Regions from separate parts of the Sporomusa termitida genome, predicted to be linked through region 3. Evidence: riboswitches for the same ligand, from Rfam matches in the RefSeq annotation. Region 3 holds a riboswitch; each other region holds the start of a gene.

Region 1 (4,865 bases), 2.3 Mb from region 3:
TTTTTATTTCAGGCGGTCTAAAACACATGCTATTTCACTCCTCTCTATAAGTTACATGATTTTCTGTGGAAATCTCTTGATTTCACAGGCTTACACAGTCGACAAAAGAGCAGTATGCATTCTACATTCTTTTTAATGTTGCAAGTATTGTGCCAAACGATAAAACCCCGGTTTTCGCCAGTCAAACTGGGCTTTGGGACAAACATTTTTATTTGTGAAACCATGTGTCCCAAATTAATTATGCTTGCGAATTTTTAGCCATGTTTGTCTACTGCAGTATAATATAGAATAAAGAAACGGGGTTGGAGCGACTATGCCGCTGCCAACCCTTCATTGCTGTACGCTGCTATTAGCTGTTTTTTAAAAACAATGCTTTAATCAATTACCCCCTTGCCTTTTAAGGCTTCAATTTCGTTTTCGTTGTAGCCAAGAAGTTCGGTAAGTACCCTGCTAGTATCCTGGCCCAGGGCCGGGGCGCCACGCCATACCTGCCCCGGGGTTTCTGAGAGCTTGGGTATAATACCAAAGGCTTCAACGTCCTTGTTTAGCGTCTGATCGGTGTATTTTACCCAGTCACCTCTCAGGTGCCAGTGGGGTTCATTGTAAACTTCCTCAGCGGTTTTAATATGTGCTGCTGAGATCTTGTTGTCAATGCAGATGTTTATTGCTTCCTGGGCCGTATGTTCCTTGAAGAATTTTTTGAAAATACCATCCAATTCACGGCCCAACGGACTGGCAACTGCTTCAGGTGAGCTGCTGCATTCTTCGTAGGAGTATTTCTCCGAGTCGATGCCAAAGCCTTTTAATACGTTATTGTAAGCTGTTTTGCCATAGGAACCAAGATTAATATAGCCTCCGTCTCCACATTCAAAAACACCGGCCGGCTGGAAAGCGGTTTGCATAATCCCCTGTCTGTGTTTGAGGGTTTGGCTAGTGGTCCAGAGTACAAAGTTGTCATCCATCAGCCTCATCCAGCTTTCAGTCAAGCTAGCATCGATGCTTTGGCCCTTGCCGGTTTTTTGCGCATTCATATAAGCCATCAGGATGCCATTGACTGCGATTAAACCTGTCAGGTAGTCGCCTATATACTGCTGCGCATAGTAGGGCTCACGGTCAGGATAACCCTGCAGCAAAGCCCACCCGGATTCAGATTGCCCCAAGGGGTCATAGCCGGGTCGGTTTATTTGTCTTTGATCACCGCCAAAGCCAGAAGTCCCGTAACCGCTAATGTGGCAGATAACTAATTTGGGGTTGACCTCCATTAGCATTTCGTCGGAGATACCCAGCTTGTCAATCCAAACCATATTTTCAATCCAAACATCAGAATTCTTAATCAGGGACAAAAAGATTTCTCTGGATTCCGGTATATTCAGGTTGGTCTCCAGTGCGAAACTTAGTTTGTTTCTGGAGTTTTGCACCCAGCCGCCACCGATATGCTTGTTTCCTTCCGCAATCTGCGGTCGCTGATGGCGGGCAGGATCGCCGCCTACTTTGGGCCGTTCAAGCGCAATTACCTCGGCGCCAAAGTCACTCATCATCGTAGCACAGAAGGGAGCCGCCACAACCGTTCCATTGAGCAATACCCTTATTCCCGCAAGTGGTCCAAAAGCAGGGGCGAACAATGGCGCTGGCTTGTGCTCAAGCTTTTCCCAACGATTCATTTTCATCATGTCCTCTCTATTTTATTTTTTCCTCAAAACAAAACCACGCTTCACTGACATGAACCACCCCTTATCTAGTTAATTTTTATTGATAATAACCGGGAATACACCTAAGCCAAATAGCAATGCGAACCGTGCGGCTTACTATATAATTTGATGCAAGTATTGTGCCATAGGTCAAACCCCAAAAATATGCGCCTTATTTAGCTAGGCTGGGACATAATTTCTTAATTGTGACATACCCGTGTCCCAAATTGATTAATAATATCTTGACAATAGCCTGACTTGGCCCGTAGAATAGAATTATCAAACAAAGCAGTATTTTATCCCATAATGAAAAATAGAACATTATAGATGAAGAGCGAGTTCCGAGTCATCATTTCCAGTTCAGGGGGAAGTGATGACCGTAAGGGTGTGAGAAGTAATTTTCATGCCTGCCTTTGAGCAAAGGAAGTCCTTCCGGGGGACTTCCTTTGCTTTTTTGCATCTCGATTCTGCAAGCCATACATGCACAAGCCGGCCTGCTTGGAGTTGTGTTGTGTCGTTTAGAGACATACGGTTTATTACCAAGAATACCGGTTGGAAGCAACACAAAGGGCGGACGGCTTAACCTGGCAGTTGCGGACCGGAGGAACTGCCAGGTTATTTTTCAAGTACTCCCTGTTGAAAGGAAGCTGAATTTGGCAAAGCTGATTTTTTATTTGCAGCCACTCCAGCGATAAAATAGAAAGAAAACTGAAATAAATACGACAATTTTGCCAATGGATAGGGGGATAAGGAAACCAGGAGAAAAGTACAGGTAAGAAAGGGAGCGTCATTATGCAACCTCTGGAATATTTAATCAGCCCCATTATACAAAATTTAAATAATATCAATGCTCAACGCATTAATGCCGAGAATAATATTCTTATAGAGAATATTAAGCAGCAGAAAATGGATTTGCTCCAAAAAAAAATTACGCCAGCTCAAGTTAGCCTGGTTCGGCCGGAAATAGTAGAGTCATGGATAAGATCAAGTGAAAATGGTCTTGACCCTTTAGTTTATAGTAATCCGCCCCTTATGGATGCAGTTTCTTTCGAAAACCGAATTAAAGAAAAAAACTTTTTGATTCAAGCCGCAAGCCCCTATATCTCCCAATTGGAAAATATGCTGTCCCTTATTGAGTCCTATATTTTCCTAAGCGATGAAAATGGCCTTATTCTTCGTGTTGTTCACGCTTTGGGGAAAAATAAGTTCCGCATTAGTCCGGGTACAATTTGGACAGCGGAAACTATCGGAACCTGTGCGCATGATCTGTGTATACATTTTAGGACTCCCATTCAGCTTTGCGGACCCGAACATTTCTGCCGAATATTTAATAATATTTCTGCCTCATCTGCGCCTATTTTTGACGCGAACAGCAATCTGGAAGGAACGCTGACTATATGCAGCCCGCGCTTTGACCGTCAAAATCCATATTCACTGGGCCTTGCTGTTATTATGGCGGAAACAATACAGAAGGAGTTTCAGCTTTCAGTAAATAAGGAATTGTTTCATATTGCGCTTACAGGCACAGAAGATGCTATGATTATGCTTAACGAGTGCGGGGTGATTACAAAAGCTAACGAAGCTGCCGATGCAATATTCAAGCATCTTCCCCAAGAACTTGTAGGTTCACAGATTAGCGACATTATTGAAAACAAGCCTTTTGTCCAGTCTATTTTCGAGACCGAAAAACCCAGTATAAATACTAATATTAGTATTAAAAAAACAAAGCAAAAATTATTTTCGGGCCTGATCCAGCCAATAAAGAATTATAATAATAATAATATAGGTTACTTAATAACGCTTAAACCAGTTAACCAAACACTTAAAGGGTATTCAGGCAATGGTTTTACAACGAGATTTACGTTTGAAAACATAGTAGGCACTTCTCCCCAATCCTTAAAATTAAAAAGTTTGGCAAAAAGATTTGCCCGCTACAATTTTAATGTACTTATACAAGGGGAAAGCGGAACAGGCAAAGAGGTCTTTGCCCAGGCAATCCATAATGAGAGCAGGCCGGATGGCCCCTTTATAGCCGTAAACTGTGCGGCAATTCCCAAAAATCTAATCGAAAGCGAATTATTTGGTTATGAGCCAGGGGCATTTACCGGCGCCGAACGCATCGGCAAACCCGGGAAAATTGAACAAGCCAGCGGCGGTACGCTCTTTCTTGATGAAATTGGCGATATGCCTGTAGCGCTTCAGGCCGTCCTGCTTAGGGTATTGGAAGATAAAATGATTATGCGCTTGGGCGGTACCCGCTACATTCCTGTTGATTTCCGCTTGGTTGCCGCTTCGAATAAAAATCTGTTAGAACTAGTTAAGAAAGAATTATTCCGGGAGGATTTATACTACCGTATATCCGTATTTAAGCTCAATATACCACCATTAAGGGAACGAGGCTCAGACGTTGTTCAACTGATGGATCACTTTATTACTACTTACTCTAATGCGGAGTCTATCGATAAACCTATTTTAAGCAACGCGGCGAAATATATATTATTGCAGTATAACTGGCCCGGGAACATTCGCCAGTTAAGTAACGCAATCTCCTATGCGGTGTGCATGAACACTGACGGTATTATCTATCCTGAACATCTTCCGGATGAAATAGTAAACGCTTCTCCCACTCCTGTCCTGCCGGCAAAAGAGGTAATCGAAACAACGGTAGAGGAAATAGAATCAATAACCGGTAATGAGGCGCTGACAGTTAATCTTTCCGTCAAAGAAATGGAAAAAGAGGTCATTAAAAAAGCTCTCGATAATTCCAATAACCATGTTCGCTATGCAGCGAAAATATTAGGTCTTAGTAAGTCCACTCTTTATAGGAAAATAAAGCAATACGGATTGCAGCCCAATGATGAATTATAATTACAGTCTGTGGTTCAAATTACAGGCCGCTTAGTATAATCATTACTAGAAAAAACCTCAGAGGACGAACCTCTGAGGTTTTTTCCAGTGCGCCCACTATGGTAGCAAGTGCTTGCCGGTGAAAGTCCGATACGGGGTTGATGGGCTGCGCTGCCTAATCAAATTGAGACAAGCTATGCCATAATTGAAGAATTATGTCCCGGCGAAGAATAAAGTAAACCTATTATGGGGGTTGGGATCATGGCACAATAATTGCAACTTGAATTATGCGAAAAGCCGAATATCGGCGCGGTGGAAGGGAGGATTTGA
Region 2 (4,865 bases), 1.1 Mb from region 3:
GGCCAGGTTGCGCCTTACATCATTAGCCAGTTATTGGGCGCATTAAGCGCGAGTACCGTGCTGCGGCTGCTGTTTGGCAATTTGTATGATCTGGGCGGTACGTTTCCTTCGCTGCCGGTGGGTCAGCACCTTATCGGCGTGTCTTTTGCCATTGAGTTCATCTTTACTTTTTTCCTGATGTTTGTCATTATCAGTGTTGCCACCGATGCCCGGGCGGAGGGCAGCTTCGCCGGGCTGGCCATTGGCCTGACTGTTTTTATTGGCGCTGCGGTGGCCGGACCGGTCTCCGGCGGTTCTTTCAATCCGGCCCGTTCCATTGCGCCGGCTGTTATATCCGGCAACCTGGCACACCTCTGGCTGTATATTGTGTCACCGGTGTTAGGCGCGGTTTCCGCGGCCGTCATTTATAAGTTTCTGGAAGTTCCGCAATTGCGTAAGCAGTGCAGTAACTAACCACAGGCAAAGGAGCGGATAAGATGGAAAGACAAAAAGCATCTCTTACCGGTGGGGTTATGGCGGCGGCCATAACCCTGTTTCTATGGTGGCAGGCAATTGCCGGCGGTGCAGCCGCCGGCAGCAATAACGGCCCTGCGGGTTATGCCGCCAGGGCGGCGCTTATTAACCCGGCAGTGCTGCAGGTGCTGCTGGCGAATAAAAAGGTTAAAGTGATTGATGTCAGGCCGCCGGAGCAATACCAAGCCGGGCATATTCCCGGGGCCATAAATATGGGGGTGAGTGATTATGCCGGTACCCCGGGAACGATTCCGGAGCTTGGCCACCTGGCGGCGGTGCTGGGCAAGCGGGGAATTACAAATCAGGATACCCTGGTTCTATATGCCGGCAACGATAAACACGGGCCGGCATATAGTGCTCATTTATGGTGGCTGCTGGACATGGCCGGCCATTATAAGGTAAAGCTGCTGGACGGAGGTTTGCGTGCTTGGGAAACGGCAGGGTACGGAATAACCGACAGGGCCGCGGCGGCCGCGGCCGGCCATTTTCAGATCATTGGACCGGAAACCGGCAAATTAGCGGTAATGGCCGAGGTACTGGCGGCTGTGGAGCAGCCTGATCCCGGCACGGTTATTCTCGATGTCCGGGAATGGCCGGAGTTCGCCGGTGCCGTTCAGGCCCCGGGGGCGGCCAGGCCGGGACGGATCCCCGGGGCCGTGTGGCTGTACTGGGCCGATACTCTAAACGGTGATCAAACCCTTAAAACTGCCGGCGAATTGAAGCAATTATTCGCAGCCAGGGGCGTTACGCCGGATAAAAGAGTTATTATTTATTGTCAGGCCGGTGTTCGTGCCGCTCATACCGCCTATGTGCTAAGCGAGCTGCTCGGGTACAAACAGGTACAAAATTACGCAGGGTCCTGGGCGGAGTGGAGTCGAAACAGGGAATTGCCGGCAGACAGCGGCCGGATTGCCGGGCAGGAACAAGGCGGCAGTCCTAATTTGAGACAGGCGGCAGGCCTGTGAGTCTCCCCGTAAAGGATCTTACGGCCTGTTAAACCTTGCGATCAGGCAATCCAGCGGCCGGATGACCGGGTTCAGGGTACAGGCGTAGCAAAACGGGACAAAAGGTGAAAATCTGTCCTGATTTGAATCTTGACGGGGGGCGTAAATGGTGCAATACTCAAAGCAACAAAGCCAACAGGAGGGACTATCATGCCATTCACATTACAGGCGGCGACGGCCGTATGGAATAAGATCCAGCAAGGCGACCAGACAGCCACTTCGTTAACGGCATTTATGGGCAATCTGGCCATGGATTTGGCAGACTATCAATCCCACCAGGATATAGAAAAAAAGCTAAGAGAGATTTTTCAGCAGGCCGGCGTGGAATACCCGGAGTCCACCCATGTGCTGCATCTGAAAACAACACTATTGACTGCGCTGAGCCGGCTTGATGCCGGCTAGCGGTAAACGCTAGACCGTTATGTGCTGGTCCTGTAATCCCTATTGCGGCGGCTGTAAGCCGCCTAAGGAAAAACCGGCCCCCTGCCCGGCCTGTGGCACCTATAATTTCCCCGAACGCAAGAACTGCAAGCAATGCGGCGCAGACCTGCCGCCGCCGAAAGCACGGCCAACCGTTATGTGCCTATATATTGGGAAACTGTGTGCGAATCCCTGTAACAAGCATAAAAAGCCATCGCAGGACGGGCTGGTAAAAACCTGTAAATGGCATACGCCTCCCGCCGGCATGGCCGGTCCGGCTGCCGGCGGTGAAGACGGCACAGAATAGGCGGCTGTACCGGCTTTGGCTGTAGCGTTCCAGCGGGGCGGCAGCCTGTTTGCCGGCGGTTTATTCTATACCAAAGGAGAGTGGGAAGTGGAATATCCGTCTTTTACAAATACAGAATTCGGCAGCGAGACGATTATAATGAACAAAGGGGAATATGTGCTGCTTAATATGGTGGATAAAACCAGTGTTCCTTTGGGGAAAACGACGGAAGCAGCCAAACAGAAGCTTGTTGCCATCAATAAAGGACAGTTCGCCTGTTAAATACTGTGAGCTAATACAGTACTAATGACGAATTTTGTCAAAAAATATAGCTACTACATACTTTCTTAACAGGACTTATGGCGAACGTATTAGAATAATACATAATTACAAGAGAGTTCCGAGTTGTCATATCCCCCTGGGGGAGGTGATGACCGAAAGGTATGAAAAGTAATTTTTGTGCCTGCCCAATTGTGCGAAGGAAGTCTGGAAAAACCAGGCTTCTTTTTTTATATGTGTATTAATTCTCAATCTGCGGTCATGCGTGCCGTCCAAGCAATTTGCAGTATTTTATAAATCTGTCTGTTAGAAAAAATAAGGGGGAGCTGTAGTTGATGGTTATGAAGCACACTCATGATGTCTCAGGCTTACAGACCGGGTACTTTATTGCTAACAGGGGGCTACTCTCACGGGAACGGTGGCAGGCCATACTGCGATGTAAGCAGGATTTTCTGCAGAATGAAGCAGAAGATCCGCGGAATTACCCGTACATGGACCAGGAAGTCGCCGCCTCGTGGATCAGATCCCGTAAGTGGGGGGTGAATCCTTATTCGGTAGTTACCAATTCCAATTTAAGCCCGCAAAAATTATCTGAAATTTTAAACAAAAATCATGCTCTGATTGAGGCAACCAAGAATCTGGCCCAAACATTTAAAAAAATTATCGTCGAGTGTGGCTACATCTTTTACTTATTCGACATAGACGGCGTTATCCTGCTGAATGAAGGCAGCCTGGAAAGCTTCACCTCGCTGCCTGAATATGATTCCCGGACAGGTATTGTTGCCAGTGAGGATGCGGAAGGGACTACGGCCCATGAACTGTGTTTCCGTCTTAAACGGCCTGTGCAGCTGCTGGGGCCGGAGCATTACTGTGTGGCCTTTCAAAACAGTATTGCCTCGGCGGTGCCAATCACAAATGAAGCAGGCGAGATTCAGGCCGCCCTGGTGCTGGTCAGTCAGCCGCTGCTGAATACGCCGGAAGAAGAAACCCTTAAAAAGCTGGGGCCCCATAGCATGGGTTTGCTTATTTCTATGGCTATGGTCATTGAGAACCAGCTCTACCTGAAAAGGGCCAATGCTGCTTTATATGTTGCCAATGAAAGGGCCGATGCCTTCAACCGGCAGATGCAGATTAACCAGGATAAGGTTGCCACTATGAATAATGTACTGACGGCTATGCTGGCGTTTATTGACGACGGCGTTGTCGCCATTGACGCCGACGGGCAGATCCTGTATATCAATCCGGCCGGTACCCGGATTCTGAAGCTTAGAGCCGAAGAGGCACATAACCGCAATATCAATGAATTTCTTGGCAACAATTCCTCTTTGCTGGCGTTAGTGAAAAAAGGTGAGAGTGTTTCGACGGAAGAAAGGCTGTGCGTGGGGGCCGACAGAAGCTTCTATCATGTCAGTATCCGGCCGGTGCTAAACCAGTATACCCAGGAATTAGAGGTCGCCCTGTTAAAAATCAGTGGGGCGGAAAAGGTCGCCATTCAGCAAAACAGCAGGGCCGGCAGTACGTCTGCCTATACCTTTGCAGATATTATCAGTGAGAATAAGGAGTTTAAAAAAAGTATGGCTTTGGCGCGGCGCTTTGCCAGTTCACCGGAGAACATTCTGGTGGTGGGGGAAAGCGGGACAGGCAAGGAACTGTATGCCCAGGCCATCCATAATGTGTATTGCCCGCAAGGCCCGTTTATGGCCGTAAACTGTGCGGCTATGCCCCGGGAGTTAATTGAAAGCGAACTGTTTGGGTATGAAGGCGGCAGTTTTACCGGTGCCGAACGGAGCGGCAGAGCCGGTAAGGTTGAACTGGCCCATGGCGGCACCCTCTTTCTCGATGAGATTGGCGACATGCCGCTGGAGGTGCAGGCTGTGTTACTGAGAACGCTGGAAGACAAGCAAATCATGCGGGTTGGCGGCAGCCGTTCCAAGAAAGTTGATTTCAGGCTGATTGCGGCTACCAACAAAGATATTTATAAAATGGTAAAAGAAAATCTGTTTCGCGAGGACCTTTACTTCCGCTTATCGGTACTGACAATTAATATCCCGCCGCTGCGGGAGCGCGGCAACGACATTAAACTCCTCAGTGAATTTTTCGTGGAAAACTATTGCCGGAAACAAGGCTGGCAGGTTCCCAAACTCAGCCCGGCAGCGCAGAAAAAAATCAATGAATACCAATGGCCCGGCAATGTGCGGCAATTGCAAAACGCAATGATTTATGCGGTAAATACTGCCCAGGGTGAGCTGATTAAGCCGGAAAATCTGCCCAACTACATTATTCTGGAAACCTGTCCGCTGAAGATAGAGGAGTTTACAAACCGCAAAGGCCAGGCCGGCGAGCTGCTCTGCCTGGAAAACCTG
Region 3 (4,865 bases):
CACGCCATCTCGACAGTAACCCCCTTTCGTCCCTTGGCCGCAAATCTGCACGAGAAGAAGGAAGAAGCGGCTAAAGCTGATAAATAAAAAATGTCTTGCAGTACTCCAGGTGAAATGCCTGGGGTACTTTTTCATATACTCCTTACTTCCGCATTTTATAAAATGAAAGTAAAACCTCTTTGATTTACCATTCATTATTAAAGCTTACGCTCTGCTTAGCGATCCGGTGTGCAGGGTTTAGTTCCCGGAATTATTCCGACGCTGGATCAATTTAATTAAATACGGAAAAATCGGCTAAGCCTTTTAGGCAAGCCGATTTTTGTCGTGCTGGAAAGTATAACTTTCCCTATAATTATTTAAGCACCATCATCTCGGTGGCTTTAACCAATGCTGTAACCTTGTCCCCCGGAGCCAGCTTTAAATCCTCCACCGAGTCTACCGTAATTGCTGCTACCAGTTCACTGCCTTTACAATCCATGACAACTTTGGCCATAACGGCACCCTTTACCACTTCTTTTACGGTTGCTTCCAGTTTGTTTCTGCCACTGATTTTCATAGCTCTGTCACTCCTTTATTTGGTAATTTGCTTAGTTACAATATAGCATATTATATAATAAAAATCAATAAATACTGATATATTTCGTCAAATTCATCCGAAATATAAATATATCTAGCTATACTGCAATATATCTCTTGAATACGATGAATATCTAACAATATGATAACAATAAGTTGAGTTTGGTTAGTTTATGTTGTCGGGTATAATGCTTTATACAGGTCAAGGCGCTGATCAAGGCGGGGATCAGACTTGGCATTTAAACATAACCTAACCCTAAACAACTGCGGTTGATTATAGCAGGCATAATAAAAAAACTACCCAATCAGGTAGTTTCTTTATTATGCCCTTAAATTTATAATTCAACCGCACAGCCGATCGCGCTGTATTCAAGGGTATTGCTGTCAGGGGCAGGAGGGCCGGCGGCATTTGCCATTTGCCGGATTGTCAGGGGAATATTTGTTTTAGACAGGAATACCAATTGTTTTTCATGCTGGCGGACCAGCTTGATCATCTTATAGAAGCAACCGTGACTAAATTTACAGCGCACATTGGCAAAAACAATATCGGCATGAAGAAGCAGGGCTTCATCAAAACCGGCGGCATCGCCGGCCAGATAGGTAAAATGAGGCAGCTTGGCTTTCAATTTTGCCTGCCAGCTATCGGCACCGCCGATAACCAGTGCCTGCACAGTGGCCAGCAGTTTTATAGCAGACTCTGAGTCAGGGAGCTGCTCGGATATTGCTGTAAGGTTGCCGGCTGGCATTGCCCTGACATTGCTGACTTGGCCGTTAAGTACATTCTGTTGAGGCTGACAGCTGGTTTGCGGCAGCTTTTTCTCCGTGAACATTGAATTAAGGACAAATTCTTGCTTGACAGCCAGGTCGTTAATTTCTTCTTCTTTGGCTGCCAATAATTTGTTTTTGGCTGTTAAATCTGTTTTTAGCCGCCGGATTTCCAGTTCGTAATCACTTAGCTGTTTTTTTAGATTATCCACTTCCGGGTACAGATAAGCAGCATTATGTTCAAAATAATACTTTTTAGCTTTTTTATACTCTCTTACAAAGTCAAGCAGATTTAAACCCAACATGACGAATTCAGCACAATCTAATTCCATTTCTTCTTTCGTTTTCTTTACCTGACCGGCGCGGAAGGTTTCGGCAGCCATTTTTACAATATACAGGCGGCAGAGGAGTTCAACGTCCCGCTCCTTGATCTGGGCAATCAAGGTCGGCGAAAGCAGCGAAATACCCTCTTCGGCCGAGAGATAAGCATTACAGTGGGCAAACCCTTCCAGGAGGCGGTCATCCTGCCAGGGGTCGAGATAATTTTGAAATATCTTTTGATAAATGACATTTTTTAGATAGCGGGCCATTTTTTTGACTGCTGATTTATTTAACCTGCTTTTTAATAAACTGATTTCCCGGGTATTGTCTAAGGCACTGCTGATTGTTTGAATGACTGAAAGAAGTTCCGGATCTGATACAATGACCGGCCGGCCCACAGCGCAGGCCATAAACAGCGAAAACTTCAAAGTGGCTTGCAGCGGCAGGTCAATGGAAGGGTATAAGGTGATAAAAGACCGGATGTAGCGGGTGGCTGCCCCTGTCAGCAGATTGTGCTTATAGCTGTCCTTTACCGGTTTGGAGTAATAGTGGGGTTTAATCACCTTGGCTAAATCAAAGGTTTCACAATCCCTGATGTGGCAATACAATACATGCCAGCGTTTGGTCATAATGGTGATCGCTTTTTTAAATAAGGGCGAGTTTTGGCCCGCTTCTATTGCGGCAAGCATGATCCCCAAATATTTGGCAGCATAAATCTGCCGGTCGATGCCGCCGGTCGTAAATAAGGCATGATTAGCATAAGAGGAGCGGGCGGCGGCGCTTTGAAAGCCGGTCTTATCTGTTTCATAGAGCAGATCGATTTCCTTATAAACCGAAGCCGTATCGGCAGCAAGTTGAATGAAAAGCGGGAGTGTATCCACTGCGATGTCGTCAATTATTAACGTAAAAGCTGAAGTTCCCATATATGCCTCACCCTACCTTTTGCATAGAATAATTTCCAATCTTCCCTGGAGAAGGCCTGGCAATTATTTTTGGCGGGGTTTGTTTTAACACAAAATAGACGCAGAGATTGCGCCGCCTCAAAAAAATGCATCCTTTCCAAAGAAACGGGAAGCATAGCAGTTTCCCGCTATACCGGTCGGCCGAGCGCCATGCCATAAAAGGGTTAGGCAATTCGGCTAAGGAGCAATGTATTATTTACATTTTTGTGATTGCTATTAGAGGATTAAGAAACTGGATTTAACAATACGGCCACTGGTGGCAGGTCTAACAGAATTGATTTACCCGCAGAATTGAGTTATTATAAAACATAAACTGATTTTCAGAACCCCATAAACAAAAATGAATATAAACAAACATAAACAAGGTTAATATAAATATATAGTTTGTTTATGTTGGGAATAGTATTATTATATTGCAAAAAAAAAAATAATGCAAATACTGATTATTTACATATTGACTTAATTGTAGTTATTTTTGCGAGTTTGTGTTAAATTTGAGTTATAAAACATTTGCCGGAGCAGAGATGCGGCAGTTATATTATTGATAGGAGATTGGGAATATTATGCAGCTAATCACAGTGGCCGGGCCGCCTTCGGCCGGCAAAACATCAGTAATTCTTAACATTATTAAAGCCTTACAGGGGGACGGTGTAAAAACCGGCGTGATCAAATTTGACTGTCTCTCAACCCAGGATCAGAAACTATATGAAAAAAACAATGTCCTTGTCAAGACCGGACTATCGGGCAACTTATGCCCTGATCATTTTTTTGTGACAAATATCCAGGACTGTCTGGAGTGGGGGATCAAACAGAACCTGGATCTTTTAATTACTGAAAGTGCCGGTCTGTGCAATCGCTGCTCGCCCCATATTCGCGGCGTAATGGCTGTGTGTATTATCGATAATCTTAGCGGTGTAAATACACCCCGCAAAATTGGTCCGATGCTGAAACTGGCTGATATTATCGTAATCACCAAAGGGGATATTGTTTCGCAGGCGGAACGGGAGGTATTTGCCTTTCGCGTCAAGCAGGCCAATCCCGGGGCGGTCATTGTTTATGTTAATGGCATTACCGGCCAGGGCGCTCAGGAAGTGAGCCGTTTATTTAAAACGGCAGCTCCGTGGGATTCGTTAGGTGGCTGCAGTCTGCGTTTTTCTATGCCTGCTGCCGTTTGCTCCTACTGTTTGGGACAAACGCGAGTGGGTGTGGATTTTCAAATGGGCAATGTGCGCAAGATGGATTTGCTATAAAACAATGCTCAGAAAGGCGGATGGTTATGTGGGAAGTATTAGCGGCGTTGTCTTTGCGGCAGTTATTTATTGATTATCCCCATGCGCTTGATTTTTTTTCGTCTTTGCCGGCGGGCAACCGGAATGACGGTCAGACGGTGCAGCTGTACTTTGAGACCCTTACTGAAGACCAGCTGCAGGATTTGGGATTAGGCTATGAGGAACTTAAAACGCAGTTTAGTGCCTTTATGGTCCAAATGGAAAAATTAAAAGTAAAAGCAAAAACGATCACAACGGTAACCATTTGCGGCGGCATTGATAAAAACGGCAACCCGGAAAACATTGACTTAACGATCCGGGCTGGTGAAATTATCTGTATCGTTGGTCCAACCGGTTCGGGAAAAAGCAGGCTGCTGGCTGATATAGAATGGGTTGCCCAAGGGGATACGCCGACCAAACGCCAGATTCTGGTCAATGGGCAAGTTCCGGACATGACCAGGAGATTTGCCGTTGAACATAAGCTGGTGGCGCAATTATCACAAAATATGAATTTCATTATGGATCTGACAGTCCGTGAGTTTGTCGGGATGCATGCCGAGAGCAGAATGGTTGAACAAGACCGGGACATTATCCAGCATATTGTGGATAAGGCTAACGGACTGGCCGGTGAACCCTTTCAGCCGGACACACCTGTTACTGCGCTGAGCGGCGGCCAATCGCGGGCGCTTATGATTGCTGATACGGCATACTTAAGTTCGTCGCCGATTATCCTGATTGATGAAATTGAGAATGCCGGGATTGACCGTAAGCAAGCCTTGCAGCTGCTTGTTGACAAGGAAAAGATTGTGCTTATGGCTACCCATGACCCGATCCTGGCGCTCATGGGCGATAAACGGCTTGTTATAAAAAACGGGGGCATAAATCAGATTATTGAAACAACGCCGGCAGAACGAAAGAACCTGATCCGGCTTGAACAAATCGACCGTCAGCTGGCAGGCATTAGAGAATTATT
Region 4 (4,865 bases), 1.1 Mb from region 3:
CCTGTTCACTGTCTTTGGCCTGCAGGGCATAACCATCCAAAGGCGATTTACTAAAAACCGGCAGATTTACGCCGGACTGGATATCCCGGCCCAACACCCGGCCTGTCGCGGCCAGCAAAGGTACCTGGCCCTGTGCAACAGGCCGGACTAATGTTAATAATGTTGCCTGCGCTTCTTCCAGGGAAATACTTGTTTTCATTCTTTATCCCCCTTATCATCTATGCACCAGTCCCAAAGGAACAGGCCGGATACTGGCAAACCTCACATTCCAGACATAATCCTCCCAGCCCCAGCTTTACGATCATGGGTCTGGTAAGCTGCCGGCCGGTCAGGACTAAGGGCAGCAGCAAATCAAAAACAGTCGTTTTATGATACATGACACAGCCCGGCAGTCCCAGAACAGGGACCTGCCCCAAATACGCCACCATCAGCATTGACCCCGGCAATACAGGCGCGCCATAGGTGACAATTTCCGCACCGGCCTTCCTGATCCCGCTGGGGCTGACATCATCCGGGTCAACCGACATGCCGCCGGTTGTCAGGATCAAATCAGCCCCGTCAGCGATTAAGGCCCTCACGGCCTGGGCGATTTGGTCCCGGTCATCAGGCACAAGGATATGCTGCATTACTTCACAGCCGTAGCCTTCCACCTTGGCTTTTACGACCGGTCCGAACTTATCCTGAATACGCCCATGATAAACCTCGCTGCCGGTCGTAATAATACCGACCTTACAGGCGCGATATGGGGAAACGGCCGTGACCGCGGCGGCTTGTCCAATCGCTTCCACTGTTTTGATTTTCGCTTCCTCAATCAGCAAAGGAATAACCCGGACACCGGCAACGATATCCCCTTTTTTTACCGGTCTGTGGTTGTTCCGGGTTGCGGCAACAATCTCCTCAATCATATTGATGCTTGTTAAAAACTCTTCATTTACCGTGAACAGGCCGTCATACTCGGCTACAAGACTGACTTTACCCTCCCGGGGCTCAGTCAGAGCAAGCCCGACCCCTTGTATTGCCCGGGCAATACGCAGGCCGGCGTCATTTTCATGCAAGAATCCTTCCTTAACCTCCCATACATATAAATGCTCCTTCCCCAGCTGCAAAAGCCTGGGTATATCCTGTTCGGTAATGATGTGGCCTTTTTTAAACGCCTGGCCCTTGAATTCACCAGGCACTATTTGGGTAATGTCATGGCAGAGCACGTTGCCGATGGCTTCTTCCACTCTGACTATCTGCATATCTCCAACCCTCTCTGTTGTTGCTTAACACCGTATTTAGTCGAGCCTCACTATTTCATCCCCCGGTTTTATCCAGCCCGGGGTAATTACCCTGGCAAAAATCCCTTCCCGGGGCATGACACAATCGCCTGTTTTTTCCCGGATGGCACAACCCTTATGGCACTCTTTACCAATTTGTGTCACCTCCAGCACGGTTTCGCCTACCCTGAGCCGGCTGCCGACCGGGAGCGTAAATAAAACGATGCCGGCGGTGGTAATGTTTTCGGCAAAGCTGCCTGTGGCCAGATTGTCAAGGCCCAGTCTTCTGATTTTATCAATACTTTCATTGCCAAGCAGGCTTACCTGCCGGTGCCAGTCGCCGGCGTGGGCATCGCCCTGCAGCCCCCAGTTCAGCGCAAAGTAGCCTTTCGCCACCGCTTGCTTGGGCTGGCCTTTTTCCTTACTGCTATTTATTGCCAGTACTTTCGTCATTCCCGGGACCTCCCCGGCGATGCTTGTACCGGCCGGCCGCTTTCATCATGCCGCTTACCGCGGGCGCCTTTATCACTCATAATCAGAATTGCTGTTTTATACATGGTATCCCCTCTCCCAACTGTTCCCGTTTGACATGGCCGCTCTTCCCGCCGCTTTTTTCCAATAGCCGGATATCGCTGATTTCCATCCAGCGGTCAATCGCCTTGGTCATATCATACACCGTCATGGCCGCAATCGAGGCGCCGCTGATAGCCTCCATCTCCACGCCGGTCTTCCCGGTTGTTTTTACCTGGCAGCAAATGGTGATGCTGGCGTCCGGTTCATTGATGGCAAAGCTGATATCTACCGACGTGAGCATCAAAGGATGGCACATGGGAATAAAACCGGCAGTCTGCTTGGCCCCCATGATGCCGGCAACCTGGGCAACCGCCAGAACATCCCCTTTTTTGATGCCGCCGTTTCGGATCGTCTGCAGGGTAGCAGGCTGCATGCGGACAACCGCCTGGGCGGTGGCGATGCGTACAGTATCTGTTTTTTCACTGACATCCACCATCCGGGCATAACCAGCCGTATTAAAATGGGTAAAATCCATCATCATCCCCCTATTTGATACATCTTGCGTTTATTATCGGCGCCCCAGCCTTCAGACATATGATGACAGCGCGGCTTTTCCCTGATTGCTTTGCTGAACAGGTGGGCAAGTTTCTCATCACTGGCCCCGTTTTGCAGAGCCATTTTCAAATTAATTTCCTGTTTGCCGAACAGGCAGCCCCGCAGCTTGCCATCGGCAGTCAGGCGCAGCCGGTTGCATTCGGAACAAAAATGATCGCTCATCGCGCTGATAAAGCCAATACTGCCAAGGCCGCCGTTTATCTGGTAACATTTGGCAGGCCCATTCCCCTGTACGGCCGGGCCGCTGTATAAATCATACTGCTGGGCAATAATTGCTTTGATCTCACTAACACTTACCATCCGGTCCGTCTGATAAAAGGGCAGGTCCCCGACCGGCATAAACTCGATAAACCGCACATGGAGCGGCATTTCTTTGGCCAGCCTGACAAAAGCAAGGATTTCATGGTCATTGATCCCTTTCATAACCACGGTGTTTATTTTTACCGGGGCCAGCCCCAGCGCCAGCGCCTTGGCAATAGCCCCGGTCACATCAATCAAATTCCCCCGGCTGGTAATATAGTGGAAACAGTCCGGCTCAAGACTGTCCAGACTGAAATTCACCCTGGTTAGCCCGGCAGCTTTAAGCTCTGCGGCCAGGTCCGCAAATAGTACCCCGTTTGTTGTCAGCGCGATCTCGGTAATTTGCGGAATCGCCGCGATTTGCGCAACAAGGTCTGTGATATTTCTACGAACCAGCGGCTCGCCGCCGGTTAACCTTACCTTGCGAATTCCCACCCGGGCCGCCACCCGGACCAGCCGGACAATCTCCTCCAGGGCCAGTATCTGCGTATGCCCAAGACTTTCTATTCCCTCAGCCGGCATGCAGTACTTACAGCGTAAATTGCACCTGTCCGTGACCGAAACGCGCAAATAGTCGACCTCTCTGGCATAACTGTCAAGCATATAGACTCACTTCCTTCCTGGTAAAATGAATATTGCGCTGCTGCGTATGCTTCAAGCCGCCCGGCGCGTAACAGCTTGCTAAAGTTATTACCAAACAAAAACTTCTGTGCCGCAAGCGCACAGAAGTTTTATCTCAAACTCATGAAACGCCTCCTTTCCCAAATGGGAGGTAGTGGAATTTCTTCCACTGCCCCGTGAACCGCCAGGTCCAGACTGACAGACCATAGATATCTTTAGGTCATGCAGCTCGGAGTGTCAATTGTTATGGAATTTACAGGCCAGTCTTATACATTCTTCCCTTCTTCTTGATCCACAAGCTGTAAGCCAATGTGATAGGTCTGTCCCAAGCACTCACCCAGTGCATAATACTTTCGGTCGGCGGCACTGCTAATAAGCGGGCTAACACTCGCCATCGCCGGATTTTCATTATCACGGAGCACAGCCGCATCGGCTTTGGCATCCAGGATCTGCCCAATAAACTGGGTATGGCCGCCAAGCGCAACCGTATGCAGCAGCTTACACTCCAACACCAGCAAAAATTCCCCGATATAAGGCGCATCGACCAGTTCACTCCTGACAGGAGTGAGACCGGCAACGGCAAACTTATCGGTGTATTTGCCGGAGGCAATACCGGCATAATCGGCCGCAGCCAGATGGTGCCTGGAGGGGACATTCACCGTAAAGGCCTTGCGTTTGGTAATATTGCTATGGGTTAACCGTGACTGCTGCACAGCTATGGCAATACACGGCGGGACTGAACAGCATATTCCGCCCCAGGCAACGGTCATAATATTGGGCCGGCCATGATCGCCGTACGTTCCCACGATCCATACCGGCGAAGGCATGGCCACCACTTTTGCTCCCAGCGACTTTTTCATTGTTTCTCCCGCTTCCTTGTGGTATTGCCGCCATAAGCTTTTCAGCTGCGGCTACAGCGTAATATGCATACCGTCATAAGCCACCACCACATTACCATAGGGCGCCACCTCTGCCTGCAGCTCCCTGGCGGTCACCGGCCGGCTGTAGTGGATGGCCAGATGAGTGGGCACCGTCTGCCTGGCGTTGACCTGCCGGCCAAGAGCAATGGCTTGTTCCAGGGACATGTGCACATCAGGGTACCAGTTGTCACCATGGAAGGTTGCATCACAGATCAGCCAGTCCACACCGGTCACCTGTTGTGCGCTTAGGGCCGGCAGTCCGGCTGTATCGGGGAAATAAGCCAGCCTGGCAGCCCCGGCGGCCAGCAAAAAGCCGGCCGTTTCGATGCCGTGATTGGCCGGCAGCGGCGTTAGGCCCACTGCGCCGAAAAGGTATTGCCGGCCAAATGCCCAGGACCTGACGGCAAAAACATCCGCCAGATTGGGGAAGGCTGCCGCAAACTGCTTCCCGGCACTAGGCGGCAAAAACAGGGGCACCGGTTCCCGCCTTGCCAGTTTTACGTAGTACTCCAGCTCGCCCAGGCCGCCAAAATGATCATAATGCCAGTGGGTCAGAAAAACATAATCAATCCGGTCAATACCTTCCCTGAGCAGCTGCCGCCTTACATCCGGCGAGGTGTCAATAAGGATCTTGCTG

What was found. A riboswitch is a leader RNA that binds a small molecule or an ion and turns the genes downstream of it on or off. The one in region 3 is predicted to bind molybdenum cofactor.
Region 1: it holds a riboswitch for molybdenum cofactor, as region 3 does, so the genes downstream of both, SPTER_RS20395 (sigma-54-dependent Fis family transcriptional regulator) here and SPTER_RS09520 (hypothetical protein) in region 3, are expected to answer to the same signal.
Region 2: it holds a riboswitch for molybdenum cofactor, as region 3 does, so the genes downstream of both, SPTER_RS15165 (sigma-54 interaction domain-containing protein) here and SPTER_RS09520 (hypothetical protein) in region 3, are expected to answer to the same signal.
Region 4: it holds a riboswitch for molybdenum cofactor, as region 3 does, so the genes downstream of both, moaA (GTP 3',8-cyclase MoaA) here and SPTER_RS09520 (hypothetical protein) in region 3, are expected to answer to the same signal.

The regions. Positions count from the first base shown of each region.
Region 1 covers NZ_CP036259.1:4,394,261-4,399,125, reverse strand. Annotated here, with positions in the region: gene SPTER_RS20400 (CoA transferase) at 375-1,661, opposite strand; molybdenum cofactor riboswitch at 2,016-2,130, shown strand; gene SPTER_RS20395 (sigma-54-dependent Fis family transcriptional regulator) at 2,481-4,556, shown strand.
Region 2 covers NZ_CP036259.1:3,213,463-3,218,327, reverse strand. Annotated here, with positions in the region: gene SPTER_RS15190 (aquaporin) at 1-453, shown strand, start outside; gene SPTER_RS15185 (sulfurtransferase) at 477-1,478, shown strand; gene SPTER_RS15180 (hypothetical protein) at 1,668-1,919, shown strand; gene SPTER_RS15175 (hypothetical protein) at 1,939-2,244, shown strand; gene SPTER_RS15170 (hypothetical protein) at 2,260-2,505, shown strand; molybdenum cofactor riboswitch at 2,610-2,723, shown strand; gene SPTER_RS15165 (sigma-54 interaction domain-containing protein) at 2,838-4,865, shown strand, end outside.
Region 3 covers NZ_CP036259.1:2,072,121-2,076,985, forward strand. Annotated here, with positions in the region: gene hfq (RNA chaperone Hfq) at 1-87, shown strand, start outside; gene SPTER_RS09515 (TOBE domain-containing protein) at 353-556, opposite strand; gene SPTER_RS09520 (hypothetical protein) at 912-2,585, opposite strand; molybdenum cofactor riboswitch at 2,699-2,820, opposite strand; gene SPTER_RS09525 (GTP-binding protein) at 3,188-3,874, shown strand; gene SPTER_RS09530 (ATP-binding cassette domain-containing protein) at 3,901-4,865, shown strand, end outside.
Region 4 covers NZ_CP036259.1:3,190,753-3,195,617, forward strand. Annotated here, with positions in the region: gene SPTER_RS15060 (molybdopterin molybdotransferase MoeA) at 1-199, opposite strand, end outside; gene SPTER_RS15065 (molybdopterin-binding protein) at 219-1,241, opposite strand; gene SPTER_RS15070 (MOSC domain-containing protein) at 1,278-1,712, opposite strand; gene moaC (cyclic pyranopterin monophosphate synthase MoaC) at 1,795-2,313, opposite strand; gene moaA (GTP 3',8-cyclase MoaA) at 2,310-3,290, opposite strand; molybdenum cofactor riboswitch at 3,426-3,555, opposite strand; gene SPTER_RS15085 (flavin reductase family protein) at 3,575-4,168, opposite strand; gene SPTER_RS15090 (MBL fold metallo-hydrolase) at 4,220-4,865, opposite strand, start outside.